3 regions of the Paraburkholderia hayleyella genome follow, and region 2 is predicted to be linked to each of the others. Evidence: predicted binding sites of a transcription regulator. Region 2 holds the regulator's gene; each other region holds the start of a gene.
What was found. The regulator LexA, encoded in region 2, represses DNA repair genes until DNA is damaged. The targets are predictions, from matches to a motif close to ACTGTATNNNNATACAGT.
Positions count from the first base shown of each region.

Region 1 (6,462 bases), 310 kb from region 2:
ACGCCGTTATAGGTTTTTTGCCCGGCAAACCAGCTGCGATAGCCTTGCGCTGCGAATTCGGCGCGCGGAAATTTATCGTCGGTCAGCTTGAGTTCTTGCAGGCACAGCACGTCGGTCTGGCTGAGTGCGAGCCAGTCAGCGACATGTTGCTGGCGTACTTTCAGCGAGTTGACGTTCCAGGTGGCGATTTTCACGGAAAATTCCCAGTTCTCAGGCTTGAAGGGTGGGGGGTGTTCAGCAGGCGGAGTTTGCCAGAATTCCGCTTGCAGTAGAGCGGGGGAGGGTGGCGCAACGCGGGGCGCATTTTATCGTTTCAGGCTGGGCCGCGCGTCTTTTCGTGGCCCGGCTTTTCATGACACACCAGGGTGGCGCGGGAATGCCGCTGGTGGAAAAACGGGTTAATTCGTGTTTGCTATGTCATGCATTGCGCTTAAAAATTCAGACATGTCTTTGTGTGTGGCGACATAATCCAGATTTTTTAATTTATAGCTTGTGCAATAAATTCCAGAAAACAGAACTTCCAGTAATTTTATTGCGTCAGGATGTTTCATGCTGCTTTCCTTGTAAAGTGACAGAGATTCCCGGATTTTTTCTTTAAAAGCACCCGTTTTTATTTTAAGCGAGGATTTCAAGGTGAGGTTGGCTATATTTTCAGACAGATAGTGATGGTATTGCTTGATCTCGTTTGGTTCGACAGGGTTTTCGTCTTTATTGCGCTCAAACAGGAATTGGTGAAGCTCTGACCCAGGCTTGGCATGATTTTGAATTATTAGCTTGGAGGTATTTTTCCACCTGGCTGAAGGATCTCGAGATATCTGTGCGGCCGATTTGACGATTTCCATTGTATTTATAATTCGTTTTAATTCGTTTCTAATGGATTGATAGTAATAGATATTTAAGGAGTCAAATGTGCCATACTTGTTTTGATTAACAAAAGGGATTTCGAAGAATTTATTGGCATCAGTTGCCAGACGGTTGGCAAGCGCAAGATACTTGTAAAAATAAAAAACATCCGTCACCAGATTTTCTTCTTCAGCGTTGACAAAAGTAATACCCATTGCCTCTTTTTCATTGAGTTTGGAGGTTTCTGGATTGTTTATTTCTTCTGTGAAAAATTGATTAAAAGCAGTGCTGAAAAGTTCCAGCGGGTCTGCCAGGTCGTTATAAATATTTTTTTCTCGTTGTATTTCTGCGGCGCTTTGGGTGAAGGGCAGAAGTGGGAACTCCTTTTTTTGCTGGGGCGGCAGTTTAAATTTGCGGATGCAGAGCAAAATTTTCTTGCTGTCTGAAAAATCGTTGCCTTCGATTAAGGTTTTAATTTCATCTGTGAATTCCTGATTAAGCGAATTATTTATAACTTGATCGCTTTTTCCCATCAGAAGTTTGGGTGAAAATATTAATTTAGGATGAGACTGTACGCTTGGGTCATAGTCGGTGGCATCTGGTTTTGCTTTTGCGGCCGTGGCTAATAAAGTTTTATATAAATTCTGCTGTGTAGATTGGGTGGAAGTAAGATTGGCTCGGATCATGTGATATGTGTAATTTTAAAATAATAAAACCATGAGTTTCATCATGGCTGGGCAGGCGTAAATAACGCAAGAGTTGCCTGGGCTGGGTTCTTCAGCAGTTGTCTGAAGTAGTTAGTGAGTAACATGGCAGCTTGACCCGTTCCAGAATTCGCCCTGCCTGCCACATGTCCCGCAGCAAGAAACAGATGATTTTCCGCCGCCGCCTGCTGGCCGCGTTGCGTGGTGAATCGTCGCGGAAACCGGGGGGCGCGGGAAATATATCCGATGCCCGACAGCGGCACAGCGTATAGTCAGGCGACTCTTAACGTCTCTAATCATTCTGGGGGAAGCATCATGGCCGATTTATATCCTGCGCTGTATAAAGATTTCGAAGTTCACCCGCTCGTGTTTTCCCGCAAGTTCGACAAGTTCGATGGCCACAAACGCCAGGCCGAGGGCTATGACGTTGCGGTGCGCGTGTGCCGTCCGGGCGCGATCAGCGGCTCGAAAGCGAGCCGCGTGTTTCGTCTGTTGCAGACGCTGACGTTCTCCGATTTTGGCGTGGCCAAGCGCAGCGCCAGCCAGTATGGCGCGGACATTATCGACGGCAAGATCAAGGGCGCGACGGTCGCCGATCTCTGAAGACGAAAATAAGTGACGGATTCGTTTGACGGCCAGGCCTGACTGCCCGTAGAATCCGGTCTCTCTGACGCGGGGTGGAGCAGTCTGGCAGCTCGTCGGGCTCATAACCCGAAGGTCACAGGTTCAAATCCTGTCCCCGCAACCCGCTTGATCCAGCGCCGCCCGCTACAGCAACCTGTACCGGGCGGCGTTGTTGTATCTGGCTGGGTGAGGGGTTCTTTTCTGCGCGGACCTTGGCCCGCTCGTCTTGGCTTGCCGGAAACACTGTATTTTTGTACAGTGCTGGCATTGTGCCTGTTTCCTCTATTTTTCCCTTTTCGCCGGGTTCCACGGCATCGCCGCTGCGCAAGATCATTCATTGCGATTGCGACTGTTTTTATGCATCGGTCGAAATGCGTGATGACCCTGCGTTACGTGGCCGCCCGCTTGCCGTAGGCGGCCAGCCTGGGCAGCGCGGGGTCGTGGCGGCTTGCAATTACGAGGCGCGCCGCTTTGGCGTGCATTCGGCCATGCCGTCGGCGCTCGCGTTGCGCAAATGCCCGGCGCTGCTGATCGTGCCGCCCGCGATGGATAAGTACCGCGCGGTGTCACGCCAGATCATGGCGATCTATCACGATTACACCGCGGAGGTCGAACCCTTGTCGCTCGATGAGGCTTACCTCGATGTCACGCAGACAGAGCGTTGCCGTGGCAGCGCGACGCTGATGGCGGCCGAGATCCGCGAGCGTGTGCGGATGAGTGTCGGCGTGACGGTCTCGGCAGGAGTTGCGCCGAACAAGTTCGTAGCCAAGATCGCATCGGACTGGAACAAGCCCGATGGCCTGTACGTCGTGCGTCCGCACGAGGTCGACGCCTTCGTGGCGGCGCTGCCGGTGCGCAAGCTGTTTGGTGTGGGCAAGGTGACGGCGGCCCGGCTCGAAAAGCTGGGCGTGACCACCTGCGCCGAATTACGCGAGTGGCCGCTAGTGGCCCTGCATGGGGAGTTTGGCGTTTTTGGCACGCGTCTCTATGAGCTTTCGCGGGGTATCGACATGCGTCCGGTGCAAGCAGACCGGGAACGTAAATCCGTCAGCGTCGAGACCACTTATGTAACCGATTTGCGCACCTATGACGAATGCGCTGCCGAGCTGGTGCATTTGACGCAATTGCTGGATGCGCGCATTGCGCGTGTCGGGGCCGCGTCCGCGGTGTGCAAGTTATTCGTCAAGCTGCGCTTCGCTGATTTTCAGCGCACCACGGTTGAGTGCGTCGGTACGGCCACGCATGTGCCCACGCTGCTGGGCTTGCTTGAAAAAGGCTTCGCGCGGCGCAGCCAGCCCGTGGTGCGGCTGCTGGGTGTGGGCGTGCGGCTGGAAGAGGGCCTGGCGCCAAACGGGCAATACGGGCTGTTTGATGAGGGTGCTTGAAGCGAACCCGCCCGGTGAGCCGGGCGGGCTACGTGCCTGATGGCGCTATGCGGTCATGCCGTTATGCCGCAGCAGCGCATCGACGCTGGGTTCGCGGCCACGGAAGGCCTTGAATGACTCCATCGCGCTGCGGCTGCCGCCCACTTCAAGAATTTCCTTGCGATAACGCCGGCCTGTTGCCGCATCGAGCACGCTGCCCTGGCTGGCCTCGGCCGCTTCCTCGAAGGCGGCGTAGGCATCGGCTGACAGCACTTCGGCCCACTTGTAGCTGTAATAGCCTGCGGCATAACCGCCCGCGAAGATGTGGCTGAAGGTATTGAGCCAGCGCGAGAACGCCGCTTGCGGAATCACATGGAACTGCTGGTTGATATCGCGGGCCAGATCCATTGGGCTCAGGGGCCCCGCCGGATCGAAATCGACGTGCAGGCGCATGTCGGTCAGCGAAAACACGATCTGCCGTAACGTGCCAAGGCCGCTCTGGAAGTTTTTCGCCGCGAGCATCTTGTCGAAGAGCGCACGGGGCAGCGGCGCGGCGCTATCGACGTGCGAGGTCATGCCGCTGAGCACATCCCATTCCCAGCAGAAATTTTCCATGAATTGCGAGGGCAGCTCGACAGCGTCCCACTCGACCCCGTTGATGCCCGAGACGCCTGCTTCATCGACTTGCGTCAGCATGTGATGCAGCCCGTGGCCGAACTCGTGGAATAGCGTGATGACTTCGTCATGCGTGAAGCACGCGGGTTTGCCGCCAACGGGCGCAGAGAAATTGCAGGTCAGGTAGGCCACGGGGGTTTGCACGCCCTGGGCATGGCGCCGCCGGGTGCGGGCATCGTCCATCCAGGCGCCGCCGCGTTTGCCTTCGCGGGCGTACAGGTCCAGATAAAACTGCGCGATGAGCGCGCCGTCTTGCCGCTCCACCCGGAAAAAGCGCACGTCCGGATGCCAGGCGACGGCCTCGTCGGGGCGAATGCGCACATCGAAGAGGGTTTCGGTGACGTTGAACAGGCCCTTGAGCACGATGTCTTGCGGGAAGTACTGTTTGACCTCGTTTTCAGAGAAGGCGTAGCGCTTTTGCCGCAAGCGCTCGGCGGCGAAGGCCATGTCCCAGGGCTGCAAGTCGCTCAAGGCGAGTTCGCTGGCGGCGAATTCGCGTAATTCCTGCCAGTCCTGTTCCGCATAGGGGCGGGCCCGCACGGCCAGGTCGTCGAGAAAGGCGATGACCTGCTCGGGCGATTCCGCCATCTTGGGTGCGAGCGAGACTTGCGCGAAGTTCGCGTAGCCCAGCATGTGCGCCTCTTCGGCACGTAAGGCGAGCTGTTCAGCGATGTTGGCGGTGTTGTCCCATTCGGGCTGGCCGCCGCCGTATAGGACGCCCTGCTCCGAGGCGCGTGTCACATAGGCGCGGTACAGCGTTTCGCGCATCGGGCGGTGCTCCGCATACTGCATCACCGGAAAATACGACGGAAAGTGCAGCGTGAATTTCCAGCCCGGCTGGCCATCGCGTTCAGCGGCTTCACGGGCGGCGGCAATCACGTCGTCGGGCAGGCCCGCGAGTTCGCTCTGCGCTTTGACGTAATACGTGTAGGCGTTGGTGGCATCGAGCACGTGGTCCGAATAGGTTTTGGCCAGTGTGGCCAGGTGCTCCTGCAATTGCGCAAAGCGGGGCTTTTGTTCTTCCGGTAACTCGGCGCCCGACAGGCGGAAGTCGCGCACGGCGTTATCGAGGATCTTCCTGCGCTCGTGCGAGAGCGAGGCGAATTCACCGCTTGCCTTGAGCGCCTTGTATTTGTCGTACAACGCGAGGTTTTGCCCGACGCTAGACCAGAACTCGGTGACGCGCGCCAGGTTGGCGCCGTAGGCTGCGCGTAGTTCGGGCGTATCGGCGACGGCATTCAGATGGCCGATCACCCCCCAGGCGCGCGCAAGCGGCTCGGTGGCGCGTTCGACGGGTTCGACGACATCGGCCCATGAGGCGGGCGTGGCGCTCGCGCTGGCACGCTCGACGGCGGCCTGCGCGGCGGCGAGCAGCACATCGAGGGCGGGGGTGACGTGTTCGGGGCGGATATCGCCAAAGCGGGGCAGATCGCTGAAATCGAGCAGCGGATTATCAGAGGCCGGTTGCGAGAGGGGCATGAGAGGCTTCCTGTCAGGCGCGATGAGCGCGGGGGTGGAGGGCGGGCCGGTGCGCGGCCGAAGCGGGCACCGGATGACCCGGTGATGATCCGATGATGGGGCCGTATGTGCCGATTCCAATCGGGGCAGAGGACAAACTAGCAGAAGTTGGGCCGCCGCGCGCTGGGCGCACGGTGGCCCCAAGCGGCGCAGGCCGTCAGGCCGCCAAGCCGCCAGAAGAGGCGGCGTGGCACGGTTTTAAGCGTGTGCTGCTGCGCGCTCGGCGGCTTCAAGGGTATTGACCAGCAGCATGGTGATGGTCATGGGGCCTACGCCGCCGGGCACAGGCGTGAGATAACCCGCCACGCTGCTGACCCCGGCAAAATCAACATCACCGCAGAGTTTTCCCGCCTCATCGCGGTTCATGCCGACGTCGATCACGGCAGCGCCTGGCTTCACCATCTCTGCCGTCAGGAGGTTGCGCTTGCCCGTGGCGGCCACCACGATATCGGCTGTGCGCGTGTGCGCGGCCAGATCGCGGGTTTTGCTATGACAGACAGTGACGGTCGCGCCGGCATCGAGCAGCATCAGCGCCATGGGCTTGCCGACGATATTGGAGCGGCCGATGACCACGGCATGGGCTCCGGCTAGCTCGATGCCATAGGCTTCGAACATTTTCATCACGCCATACGGTGTGCATGGACGAAACAGCGGTCTGCCTGTCATCAGCGCGCCCGCATTGGCGACGTGAAAGCCATCGACGTCTTTTTCCGCGGCGATGGCTTCGATCACCT
Region 1 is NZ_QPES01000001.1:2,433,133-2,439,594, reverse strand. It holds gene xth (exodeoxyribonuclease III) at 1-194, opposite strand, end outside; gene GH657_RS10780 (hypothetical protein) at 399-1,529, opposite strand; gene GH657_RS10775 (hypothetical protein) at 1,863-2,150, shown strand; tRNA gene GH657_RS10770 (tRNA-Met) at 2,219-2,292, shown strand; gene dinB (DNA polymerase IV) at 2,438-3,556, shown strand; gene GH657_RS10760 (M3 family metallopeptidase) at 3,602-5,689, opposite strand; gene folD (bifunctional methylenetetrahydrofolate dehydrogenase/methenyltetrahydrofolate cyclohydrolase FolD) at 5,927-6,462, opposite strand, start outside.
Region 1: a site for LexA is predicted at 2,414-2,431, ahead of dinB (DNA polymerase IV). Genes of this name have one in related genera too.

Region 2 (6,462 bases):
TCGATCAGCGTGGTCAGCAGCGCCTTGCCGCGAAATTCGAAACGGGCAATACACCAGGAGGCGGCCAGACCGAACACCAGGTTCAGCGGCACGGCGATGAACGCGACCAGCAGCGTGAGCTTGAGCGCCGAGACGGCATCCGGATCGGCCAGCGCGGCGAAATACACTCCCACGCCTTTGCTGAACGCCTGATAAAACACCGCGACGAGCGGCACGACGAGAAAGAGTCCGAGAAACAGCAAGGCGATGCCCGTGAGCACCCCGCGCACCCACGCAGGTTCGGTCACCGGATGGGTGCGGCTCGCCGCAGCGCCAGGAGATAGGCTCGCGCGGCTCATGATGCGTCCGCCTTTGAATGATTCGCCGGGTTGGCCGCGGCTTGGCCGGATCGCCCGGATTGGCCCCGGCGGCTGGTTTTGCGCTGCAAATACCACTGCAGGGTATTGATCAGCAGCAGCATCGCAAACGACACCATCAGCATCACTACGGCGAGCGCCGTGGCGCCTGCGTAGTCGTACTGTTCGAGCTTGGTGATGATCAGCAGCGAGGTAATTTCGGACTTCATCGGCACATTGCCCGCGATGAAAATCACCGAGCCGTACTCCCCCAGCGCGCGGGCAAATGCCAGTGCAAAGCCGGTCAGCAGCGCGGGAAAGACGGCGGGCAAAACGATCCGGCGAAACGTCAGCCAGCGCGAGGCACCAAGGCAAGCGGCGGCTTCTTCCTGTTCGCGCTCAAACTCTTCGAGCACGGGCTGCACCGTTCGCACGACAAACGGCAAACCGATAAACGTGAGCGCCACCAGCACGCCGACAGGCGTAAAAGCGATCTTGATGCCGAGCGGCGCGAGAAATTGCCCGATCCAGCCATTGCTGGCATACACCGCCGCCAGCGAAATGCCCGCGACCGAAGTGGGCAACGCAAACGGCAAATCGACGATCGCATCGACCAGGCGGCGCAACGGAAACGAATAACGCACCAGCACCCAGGCGACGAGAAAACCAAACACCGCATTGATCAGCGCCCCACCCAGCGCGGCGAAAAACGTCAGCCGGTAGGACGCCAGCACGCGCGGCGACGTGACGGCCTGGACGAACTGCGCCCAGTCGAGCGTGGCGGTTTTCAGAAAGGTCGATGCCAGCGGAATCAGTACCACAAGGCTCAGGTAAGTCACCGTGATGCCGAGCGTCAGGCCAAAGCCCGGCAAGGCGCCCGGTCGGCGGAAAGTCAACGTTGTCATGCGTGAGGTCCGTTATCGGGTGAACAACGCGGGTAAATAGCGCGGGTAAGCAACACAGATAAGCAACACAGATAAGCAGCGTGCATCTGGCATGCATTGGCACCTACCGGCAAAACGCGCCCCGTGGGGCGCGCCGCGCGGCTCGCGGGGCCGGAATGCCAGCCGTCAGCCGCGCTTACTGATGCTGATAGATCGAATCGAACACCCCTCCATCGGCGAAATGAACCTTCTGCGCCTGAGTCCAGCCGCCAAACGAATCGTCGACGGTGTACAGCTTCAACTTCGAAAATTTGGCTGTGAGCGCAGCGGGAACTTTGTCCGAACGCGGACGGTAGAAGTTGCGTGCGGCGATCTGCTGGCCCTCGCTGCTATAAAGGAAGTTCAGATAAGCCTCAGCCAGCTTGCGCGTACCGCGCTTGTCCACGACTTTATCCACGACCGCCACGGGCGGCTCGGCAAGAATACTCACCGAAGGCACGACAATTTCGAACTTGTCCGGGCCGAACTCCTTGAGCGACAGGAAGGCCTCGTTTTCCCAGGCAATCAGGACGTCGCCGATATCGCGCTGCACGAAGCTGGTGGTCGCGCCCCGCGCGCCCGAATCGAGCACGCCTGCGTTTTTGTAGAGCTTCGTCACGAATTCCCGGGCTTTCTGCGCATTGCCACCCGGCTGATGTTCCGCATAGGCCCATGCTGCAAGGTAATTCCAGCGTGCGCCGCCGGAGGTCTTCGGGTTCGGCGTGACGATCGACACGCCGGGTTTTGTCAGGTCATCCCAGTCGCGGATCTGCTTCGGATTGCCTTTGCGCACCAGAAAAACGATGGTCGAGGTATAGGGCGAGGCATTGTCGGGCAAGCGTTTTTGCCAGTTTTTATCGAGCAGGCCCTTGTTGGCCAGCGCGTCGATGTCATAAGCCAGCGCGAGCGTCACGACATCCGCCTGAAGACCATCGAGCACCGACCTTGCCTGTGCCCCGGAGCCGCCGTGCGACTGCCTGAAATTCACGCTTTCACCGGTTTGGGCCTTCCATGCCCGGCCGAATGCCTGGTTGAAATCCTGATACAGCTCCCGGGTCGGATCATAAGAAACGTTTAGAAACGTCGTATCGGCAGCCCGAACGGGCACACTCAGAACGACCGTGGAAATCACCCCCAAAGCCAGTGCGCCCAATCTGCGGCGCAGGCGGCCAGCCAAGCCTGTATTGCGATAGAACATCGTTTTTCTCCGAGGTGTGTGCGGTATGAGACGCGTTGTGGTTTCGATTGCAGGCCAGTCTATCGAAGCTATCTCATAATCAAAACGAATGTTTTTTCATTTTTTAATATGGAAAAGTGTTAATGAACGCGACAAGTAAAGCTTGAATTGCTTCGAATACTGTATAAAAATACAGCCACCTGTCTATCCATACAGTCTTTCCATGATCAAACTCACCGCACGTCAGCAGCAGGTTTTCGAACTGGTCCACCGGGCCATCGAGCGCACCGGCTTTCCGCCCACCCGGGCCGAGATCGCCGCTGAACTGGGTTTCAGTTCGGCCAACTCGGCTGAAGAGCACCTCCGGGCGCTGGCGCGCAAAGGTGTCATCGAACTGGCCGCGGGCGCATCACGCGGCATCCGCCTGCTTCATGGCCCCAACCCGCACGATCCGCCACACCACCCGCCACACCCATACACGCTCCCCCACGCCAGCCTGATGCAGCTTTCACTGCCGCTCATCGGACGTGTCGCGGCAGGCAGCCCAATCCTCGCGCAAGAGCATATCGCCCAGCATTACGCCTGCGACCCTGCGCTTTTTTCGAGCCGGCCGGATTACCTGCTGAAAGTACGCGGGCTGTCGATGCGCGATGCCGGCATTCTCGATGGCGATCTGCTGGCCGTACAAAAGAAAAGTGAAGCCAAAGACGGCCAGATCATCGTCGCGCGGCTAGGTGATGACGTCACGGTCAAACGTCTCAAGCGCCAGCCCAATGGCATCGAGCTGATTGCCGAAAATCCCGATTACGAAAATATCTTTGTTCAAGCCGACAGCGCGGAGTTTGCGCTGGAAGGCATCGCGGTCGGGCTGATTCGGCCCAGCGAATTCTAAAATTCTGAACGCCACCAGGAGACCCTCATGGAGCGCTTTGCCACTTTCTTTGCCACTGTTTTTGCCACTTTGTTACTGTGCCGTTCGTTGTTGCTGCGTCGTTATTTATCAGGCCTGTCACGTCTGTCACGCCTGTTACCTCGCGTGCTCCAGCACCCGTTCTCGCATTTGCTGTCTCTGCATCCACAGCCTTTGCACTCGCTGCGCAAGCTGGCTGCCGCCCACCCCCAGCCGCCGCAAGTGTCTTCTGTCATGCGATCGCACCTGAGCACAGCAGCGGTATCGGCGGCACGGCCCCGGCCCCTGTCTTGTGCCAATCCGTCGCGGTCTCCGGCCCTGTCGCTACCGCCCGCCCTCTCTCCTGCTTTCTCTCCCGCCTTTTCCCGTGTTTCGCTCAATACCGGGCTCAACCTCGAAGCTGCCCGGCGTGCACCTGTCAGGGTCTACCACGGCGCATCCCGCCTCATCATGGTCGGTACGTTTGATTCAGTCTGCCGCATGATTGATCACCGCATCGAAGAAGAGCGGATCGCGGCGCAACTAGCGCCGCTCAAGTAAAACAGGGCCACGTCATGCGCGCATATCATGCAATATCACGCGCCGTGGCCCTGCTGTATAGCCCTGCTGTATAGCCCATCGGGGTGGCCCATCTGTATGATCCGTGCCGTCTAAAAACCGGTGTGGCGGTCTCAGGTTAGCTGTCCGGCCAGCGGCTGAATTGCCCGCTCAATGCGTTGCCGGCTTAACGCTTAACTCACCACCGGCTCAACGGCCGCTTCAGCCGCAAGTTCGTCGACAAGCTCCGGCTCGTTGGCCGACGAACACGCCACCAGAATGCTGCAGCTCACGCGGTTCAGCAGCGGCGTGTTTCCAGCGCCCATCCACCAGCGTGACAGCCCGGTGCGGCAACGATGCCCAACCACGACCAGATCTATTTGCAACTCATGGGCAAGACGTGCAATTTCGTCCACGGGATGGCCAAAGGCAAAATGCCCTTGCACGTTTACACCGCGCTCGGTCAGCCAGTCCACACCTTCTTGCAAGATGTCCCGTGCGCTTTTTTCAAAGCTACTGCACGTGATATCGCTGAGCAGCCCTGCGCTTTGCGCAATGCTGGTCCGCATATCGACCACCGACAACAAATGCGCTTGCGCTTTCAGATCCAGCACCAAGTCAGCACCGTGACGGAGCGCCTTGCGGCCTTCGCGCGAACCGTCGTAACACAGCAGGATTTTTTTATAGCTTTTCATATTCGTCTCTCATCCACGCCTATCGTGGTTTGCGCCGCAATCATGGTATAGCGCCACGCCGCTGGCAAGCGCTGAAAACATTGACTGAGTCAACCCCCTATTATTGTTTCTGTTCTCGCCAGCGCTATCCCAGTGACCGATCCTTTTCTGACGATGGCCTAGAATAGGCAGCCACCTCATCCCACTCATCCCACGACCTACTTCCGGAAAATCGCCGCGCGCCATGTCCCAGTTCGCCATCAACTTCCAGCAGGTATGCAAACACTTCGGAGAAAAAACCGTCGTTGACAACCTGTCATTCCACGTTCATCCAGGTGAATGCTTTGGCCTGCTTGGGCCCAATGGCGCAGGCAAGACGACAACCATCAAGATGCTGCTGGGGCTCACGAAACCTGACACCGGCTTGATCGAGCTAAACGGTGAGCCGGTTCCGCAGCGGGCCCGCTTTGCCCGCATCCGTGTCGGCGTGGTGCCGCAATTCGACAATCTCGACCCCGATTTCACGGTCCGGGAAAATCTGCTGGTATTTGGCCGCTATTTCGGCCTCGGTGCGGCGGCCATGCATGCGCTTGTGCCGTCCCTGCTCGAATTTGCCCGGCTGGAAAGCAAGGCCGAGGCCCGGGTAAGCGAGCTTTCCGGTGGCATGAAGCGACGGCTCACGCTAGCCCGGGCGCTGGTCAACGATCCAGACGTGCTCATCATGGATGAACCCACCACGGGCCTTGATCCGCAAGCGCGTCATTTGATCTGGGAGCGGCTACGCTCATTGCTCACGCGCGGCAAAACCATTTTGCTCACCACCCACTTCATGGAAGAAGCCGAACGGCTCTGTCACCGGCTGTGCGTGATCGAAGAAGGCCGGAAGATCGCTGAAGGTGGGCCCAATGAGCTCATCGCCGCCGAAATCGGTTGCGAGGTCATCGAGATTTATGGCCCTGACCCGGCCGCGTTACGCGAAGAGCTGGCGCCACTTGCCGTGCGCACTGAAATTAGCGGCGAGACACTCTTTTGCTACGTGCACGATGCGCAACCGGTCCACGCACGCCTCGCGCAACGCACTGATTTGCGTTATCTGCATCGGCCCGCCAATCTCGAAGACGTGTTCCTGCGGCTCACGGGCCGCGAAATGCTGGACTAGCCGCGCAACGCTGCCGCTACGTCAGGCACATCAGAGTCAGGCACATCGGAATCAGACATTTCATCAGGCGCTCAACCAGGATCTTCAGGACCCTCAGGACCCGCACCATGAATCCCCCTTCTTCTGTCACCGCCAGCAAACCTTCGTTGCTGAATCTCGTGTGCTCGTCGCTACCGGCAAGCCGAGGCAACTGGATCGCGGTCTGGCGCCGCAATTATCTGGTCTGGCGCAAGCTGGCTGTGGCCTCCATGTTCGGCAATCTCGCCGACCCCATGATTTACCTGTTCGGGTTGGGCTTAGGCCTTGGGCTGATGGTCGGACGCGTGGATGGCGTCTCGTACATCGCTTTTCTCGCGGCGGGCACGGTGGCCTCCAGCGTGATGACGTCGGCCAGTTTTGAAGCGATGTATTCGGGGTTTTCAAGAATGCACGTGCAGCGCACCTGGGAGGCGATCATGCATACCCCGCTCACGCTGGGTGACATTGTGCTGGGCGAGGTCATCTGGGCGACCAGTAAATCGGCGCTGTCGGGTGCGGCGATCATGCTTGTGGCCGGGGCACTCGGCTACGCGAGCTTTCCTTCGATGCTGCTCACGCTTCCGGTCATTGTTCTGGCTGGGCTCGCCTTTGCCAGCGTGGCGATGATCGTTACCGCCCTTGCGCCTTCTTATGATTTCTTTATGTTTTATCAGACGCTGATACTCACGCCGATGCTGCTGCTCTCCGGGGTCTTTTTTCCCAGTACCC
Region 2 is NZ_QPES01000001.1:2,125,473-2,131,934, forward strand. It holds gene cysW (sulfate ABC transporter permease subunit CysW) at 1-338, opposite strand, end outside; gene cysT (sulfate ABC transporter permease subunit CysT) at 335-1,240, opposite strand; gene GH657_RS09450 (sulfate ABC transporter substrate-binding protein) at 1,416-2,456, opposite strand; gene lexA (transcriptional repressor LexA) at 2,659-3,327, shown strand; partial or broken gene GH657_RS09460 (hypothetical protein) at 3,628-3,885, shown strand; gene GH657_RS09465 (universal stress protein) at 4,077-4,577, opposite strand; gene nodI (nodulation factor ABC transporter ATP-binding protein NodI) at 4,801-5,715, shown strand; gene GH657_RS09475 (ABC transporter permease) at 5,823-6,462, shown strand, end outside.

Region 3 (6,462 bases), 760 kb from region 2:
AGAATAGGACAAGGAAAAGAGAAAGGCTGCGAAAAAATGCTCAAAAAACGTAAATCAACCGTGAGGCCAAACGCAGCGTCTGAAACGCGAAAAACAAACCCTGATCCATCACGCATCGGCTTGAACGGCGTCATGTGTGAATCCGAAAAGGGGGATGTAACAGAAAGATGGCCCGCAAACGCCGGATTGGCATTTTTGTCCTGCAGCCCCTCTTTGCGCTCGTATGCACCCGCTCGAATTACGCGCCTCTGGCGCAATGGGTGGGATACGTGCAAAGGAAACGACATGTGATGGAAGGGGCTGAAAGACGCCGGAATTGAGGAAAACGCGCGAATTTTAGCATACTGGGTATTTGAGGCTATTGATGAAGCCGGCGCCAGGCCGGTGTCAAGCCGCCATGTCAAATCAATCCAGGCCTACCCAGATCAGCCCAGCCCGATTAACCCTCTTCCCATTCGTCATCCACGCCCTTGAGGATTTTTCCAACAATGGCTTGCGAAAAACCACGAGCAACAAGAAAACGTATTTGCCGGGCACGCTCGGCCGGTGTCGTGGGAAGCTGACCGTATTTTTTGTTCCAGACTGCCTGCGCACGGCTCAGTTCTGTGCCACGCAACTGGGTATTCATGGCTTCGATCAAGGACGGATCGACTGCATGCCGCTTCAGTTCGCCGGCGATACGCGCTGCTCCCAGACGCGAAGCGCGCCGATGAACCAGGCTCTCGACAAAACGGGAATCGGATAACCAGCCTTCGCGCTCAAGGGTATCGAGTAACGTATCGAGGCAGGATGTCTCATCGGCAAACGGTGCCAGCTTGCGCGATAACTCAGCACGACTATATTCACGACGGGATAAATGACCCAACGCCCGCGCTTTCAACGAGCGGGGCTGAGGTGAGCTCTCTGTTACGGCACTTTTCCCCGCCTTGGTACGCATATGACGTGTATCGCGCGAACGGGTATAGGTTGTGGTTGTTTCTGGCTTTGCTGTGGCCGCTACGCCACCCGCGTCATCATGTGCGGTGGATGACGCGGATGATTCAAATGATTGAAATAATTCAAAAGGATCGGGATCGGGAAAATCCAACGGGCCAGTGCGCTCAACCAGGTCTGCTTGCGGCCTGTTCGTACAGGTAACCTCACGCTTCTTACTCACCAGACCATCCTCCTCACACTGATTACCGGAAACAGGTGAAGCTAAAGCAGATGGTCCAGGCGGTAACTTGCGCATGACGTAGACATCACTCTTCTTGACCCGCGACTTCAGCGCTGACCACGACTGCATCAGCCATCGCATTGACGCCCAGCGATTCACGGATACGGTTTTCGATCTCGCGTGCGATCTCCGGGTTTTCGCGCAAAAATTCGCGCGCGTTGTCCTTGCCCTGGCCAATCCGCTCGCCGCTGTAGCTATACCAAGCCCCCGCCTTGTCAACAATCTTGGCCTGCACGCCCAGATCAATCACTTCGCCCTGGCGGGAAATGCCTTCGCCGTACAGGATGTCGAAAATCGCTTCGCGGAACGGCGGCGCGACCTTGTTTTTGACGACCTTCACGCGAGTTTCGTTACCGATCACTTCGTCGTTTTTCTTGATCGAACCAATACGGCGAATATCCAGACGCACCGATGCGTAAAACTTCAGCGCGTTACCACCCGTCGTGGTTTCTGGGTTGCCAAACATGACGCCAATTTTCATCCGGATCTGGTTGATGAAAATCACGAGACAGTTGGTCCGTTTGATCGTACCCGTCAGTTTGCGCAACGCTTGCGACATCAGACGCGCCTGCAGACCCGGCAGCGAATCGCCCATTTCGCCTTCGATTTCGGCCTTGGGCACCAGCGCCGCCACCGAATCGATCACGATCATGTCAATGGAACCCGAACGCACCAGCGCATCCGCAATTTCAAGCGCCTGTTCACCCGTGTCCGGCTGAGAGACCAGCAAATCATTCACGTTTACGCCCAGCTTGCCCGCGTACTGGATGTCGAGTGCATGCTCCGCGTCAATAAATGCCGCTGTCCCCCCCAGCTTTTGCATTTCGGCGACGACCTGGAGCGTAAGCGTGGTTTTACCCGACGATTCAGGCCCGTAGATTTCAACCACGCGCCCGCGCGGCAAGCCACCCACACCCAGCGCAATATCGAGACCCAGCGACCCTGTTGAGACAACCTGGATGTCTTCAACGGCCTCACCCGCGCCAAGCCGCATCACCGACCCTTTGCCGAACTGTTTCTCGATCTGTGCCAGCGCGGCTGCCAACGCCTTGCTCTTTTCAGCCGTAAGTCCAGCCGGGCCCTTCTTGTTTTCTTCCATGAATTGTCCTTTGCTATGATGAACAGCGTCTGAAACAGCTGCGATTGCCCACCACAGGCAAGCGCCACGCCGAATTCAGGTACTGTATAAAAAAACAGTAGTTTTAGCAAGACAGATTTATTGATGCGTGTCACTCGCACCAATCAATCTGTCTGCCCAGCACCACCCACAAAAATTTCCGGAGACTGCCGCACGCCGCTTGTCAGCGAAGTCAGCGAACGTCGGCCACGCCAGGCGGGACACCCCATGCGAATTCTCATTGCCGAAGACGACAGCATACTCGCGGACGGTCTCATTCGATCACTCCGCCAGTCAGCCTATGCCGTTGATCACGTGAAGACCGGGATCGAAGCCGATACCGCACTCTCCATGCAAATATTCGATCTGCTGATTCTCGATCTCGGCTTGCCGCGCCTGTCCGGACTCGACGTGCTGCGACGCCTGCGCGCACGCAATTCGAGCGTGCCGGTATTGATCCTGAGCGCCGCCGACAGCGTCGACGAACGGGTTAAAGGGCTTGATCTCGGGGCGGACGATTACATGGCCAAACCCTTTGCGCTCAACGAACTGGAAGCTCGCGTGCGGGCGCTGACCCGGCGCGGAGCAGGCGGCGGCCCAACGGTGGTGCGGCACGGCGCCCTGACGTTCGACCAGGTAGGCCGGGTGGCCTGCATCAACGATCAGGTCGTCGAGCTCTCCGCGCGCGAACTCGGCTTGCTTGAAGTGCTGTTGCAGCGCATCGGGCGCCTCGTCTCCAAAGAACAGCTCGTCGATCACCTCTGCGAATGGGGCGAAGAAGTCAGCAATAACGCGATAGAAGTCTACGTCCACCGCCTGCGGCGCAAGATCGAACCGAGCGGCATCCGGATCATCACCGTGCGCGGCCTGGGCTATTGCCTTGAGAAAACCGTCCCGACACCCGGCACAAGCGCGCCGAACGCCGGTATGCCTGTACCTGCGGCAGCCCTCGCCAGCGAAGTCGCCCCCATGCCCGCCAGCCACTACTACAAATAAGCCACCGGAGCCCTCATGTCCGTCCGCGCAAAACGCGCCACCGCGAGCGTGGCGGACGAAGACGAAACACGCGACGCCCGCTACGCCAACCCGTTCGCGCCCCCCGACGACGGCATCAACAACACCCACCACACAGGCCACGCCCCAACCCGGCCACGCTCGCTGTTCGGCGAAATCCTCGACTGGATGCTCGCGCCGCTCCTGCTTTTGTGGCCGATGAGCATCGCTGTCACCTACCTCGTTGCCAAATCGATTGCTAACGGCCCCTTCGATCGCGCACTCGAAACCGATGCCTATGTACTCGCCCGGCAAATCCATCCAGTAAATGGTGTTGCAGAATTGTCGCTGCCCGACTCCACACGCGACTTCTTGCGCTCGGACAACGTCGACCGCGTATTTTTTCAGGTACTCGGCCTGCGCGGCGAGCTGGTCGGCGGCGAAAGTGACATGCCGCTGCCTCACGAGGAAGACCGGCCGCCACCGGGAATCGTGCTGTTTAGGGACGCTATGTTGCGAGGCAACGAGATTCGCATCGCCTACACGACCGTTGAGTTACCGCACACGTCTCGCGGTACCCAGCCCGTGCTGGTTCAGGTCGGTGAAACGCTCGACAAACGCCGCCAGCTCGCCAACGACATCATCAAGGGCGTGATCCTGCCGCAGTTTGTGATTCTGCCGCTAGCCATCCTGCTCGTGTGGTTCGGGCTCTCGCGTGGGCTCGCGCCACTGCACGCGCTACAAACGCACATCCAGGGCCGGCGTCCAGACGACCTTTCGCCGCTTGAAGCGCTCCGCGCCCCCGCCGAAATCGAGCCGCTTGTGACCTCGTTCAACGGGCTCCTCGTGCGTCTGGAGCAAAACATCGCCTTGCAAAAACGTTTTATCGCCGATGCCGCACATCAGATGAAGACCCCCCTCGCTGGACTACGCACCCAAGCCGAACTCGCACTACGGCAGGAAGCACCACCGGAAGTCCATCGCTCGCTGGAGCAGATCGCCACCAGCTCCGGGCAAGCCACACGCCTCGTCACACAACTGCTCGCGCTAGCCCGCGCCGAAAACCGGATGGCAGGCCCCGCCCTTACGCGAATTGAAGTCACCGCGCTCGCTCGCCAGGTCGTGCGCGAATGGGTGCCCACCGCGCTCGCCAAAACCATGGATCTCGGCTACGAAGGGCCCGACACGCCCCTCGCCATCAACGGCAACGCCCTGATGTTGCGCGAGATGCTCGCCAATTTGCTCGATAACGCGATCCGCTATACCCCGCCTGGCGGGCGTATCACGGTACGGGTCCGCCCCGGATTAACCTCGTCGAGCCGCGACATTTACCTCGAAATAGAAGATACCGGGCCCGGTATTCCATCCAGCGAACGAGCGCATGTCATTGAACGGTTCTACCGGATTCTGGGGCGCGAAGGCGACGGCAGCGGGCTGGGACTGGCCATCGTGCGCGAGATCGCCGTCATGCATAGCGGCACGCTGATGCTTGAAGATCACGTGTATCAGCCCGCCCCCGGCCCCGTTGGCACCTTGGTACGCGTCAGCCTGCCACTCGCCGAAGCGGCCCGGGACTTACCCTAACCCAGCCAGTATTCGCACCATCAGAAAGGCACAAATCGATCAAATTTAATGAATTTAGATAGAAAATAGCACCCATTTCTTGCAAGTTAATGAAATCATGAAAAATTTAAATTCCTCATTATTTTGAGATATCACGTCAGTAGGCCGTAAGTTTTCGCTCCAATAATCGGCTGACGGAATGTCAGAAAAGACGTACCGCCGATCTATATCAATAATGGAGACAACCATGGCTACCGTTGGCGAGCAAATTTCACATGCGCCGATGACGAAAGAAGAAAAGAAGGTCATCTTCGCGTCATCGCTCGGCACTGTTTTCGAGTGGTATGACTTTTACCTGGCGGGCTCGCTAGCCGCGTTTATCAGCAAGAGCTTTTTCTCCGGGGTGAATCCCACAGCAGGCTTTATTTTCACTTTGCTAGGATTTGCAGCGGGTTTTGCCGTGCGGCCGTTCGGCGCGATTGTTTTTGGTCGCGTCGGTGACATGGTGGGACGCAAGTACACGTTCCTCGTGACCATCGTCATCATGGGGGTCTCGACGTTTATTGTCGGCTTCTTGCCTGGATATGCCGCGATTGGCATTGCATCACCGATCATCTTTATCTTGATGCGTTTGCTACAGGGCCTGGCGCTAGGTGGCGAATATGGCGGTGCCGCAACCTACGTCGCCGAACATTCACCCGCCAACCGGCGTGGCTTTTATACCGCCTGGATCCAGACCACCGCGACGCTTGGACTCTTTTTATCGCTACTGGTGATCCTCGGCATCCGCACGACTATCGGCGAAGAAGCATTTGCCGCATGGGGCTGGCGCATTCCGTTCGTCGCGTCGATTATTCTGCTTGGGGTCTCGGTGTGGATCCGCCTGCAACTGCATGAATCACCGGCGTTCATGCGCATCAAAGCCGAAGGCAAAACGTCCAAAGCGCCATTGACCGAAGCTTTTGGTCAATGGAAAAACCTGAAGATCGTGATCCTGGCACTCGTCGGGCTCACCGCCGGACAGGCCGTGGTGTGGTACACCGGACAGTTCTATGCCCTGTTCTTCCTGACGCAAACCCTGAAAGTGGACGGCACCAGCGCCAACATCCTGATCGCGCTGGCATTGCTGATCGGCACACCGTTCTTTCTGTTTTTTGGGTCGCTGTCAGACCGGATCGGACGCAAACCCATCATCATGGCCGGCTGCCTGATCGCCGCGCTGACGTACTTCCCGCTCTTCAAGGCGCTGACCCATTACGCCAATCCAGCACTTGAAACCGCGACGCAGCGAGCTCCGATCGTAGTGATCGCCAATCCGGATGAATGCTCGTTCCAGTTCAATCCCGTGGGCACGTCGAAATTCACGAGCTCATGCGATATCGCTAAAAGTGCGTTATCGAAAGCCGGGTTGAACTACGAAAACGTAGCGGCACCCGCAGGCACGGTGGCGCAAATCAAGATAGGCGATGCTACGGTCGACACCTTCGATGGCAAAGCTGCCGATGCCAAAGACAAGAGTAAAGCTTTTGATAGCACGCTAAGTTCAGCGCTGAAGACGGCCGGTTATCCGCTG
Region 3 is NZ_QPES01000001.1:2,889,063-2,895,524, forward strand. It holds gene GH657_RS12670 (hypothetical protein) at 1-134, opposite strand, end outside; gene recX (recombination regulator RecX) at 440-1,285, opposite strand; gene recA (recombinase RecA) at 1,242-2,315, opposite strand; gene GH657_RS12685 (response regulator) at 2,562-3,329, shown strand; gene GH657_RS12690 (sensor histidine kinase) at 3,345-4,910, shown strand; gene GH657_RS12695 (MFS transporter) at 5,137-6,462, shown strand, end outside.
Region 3: a site for LexA is predicted at 2,397-2,414, ahead of recA (recombinase RecA). Genes of this name have one in related genera too.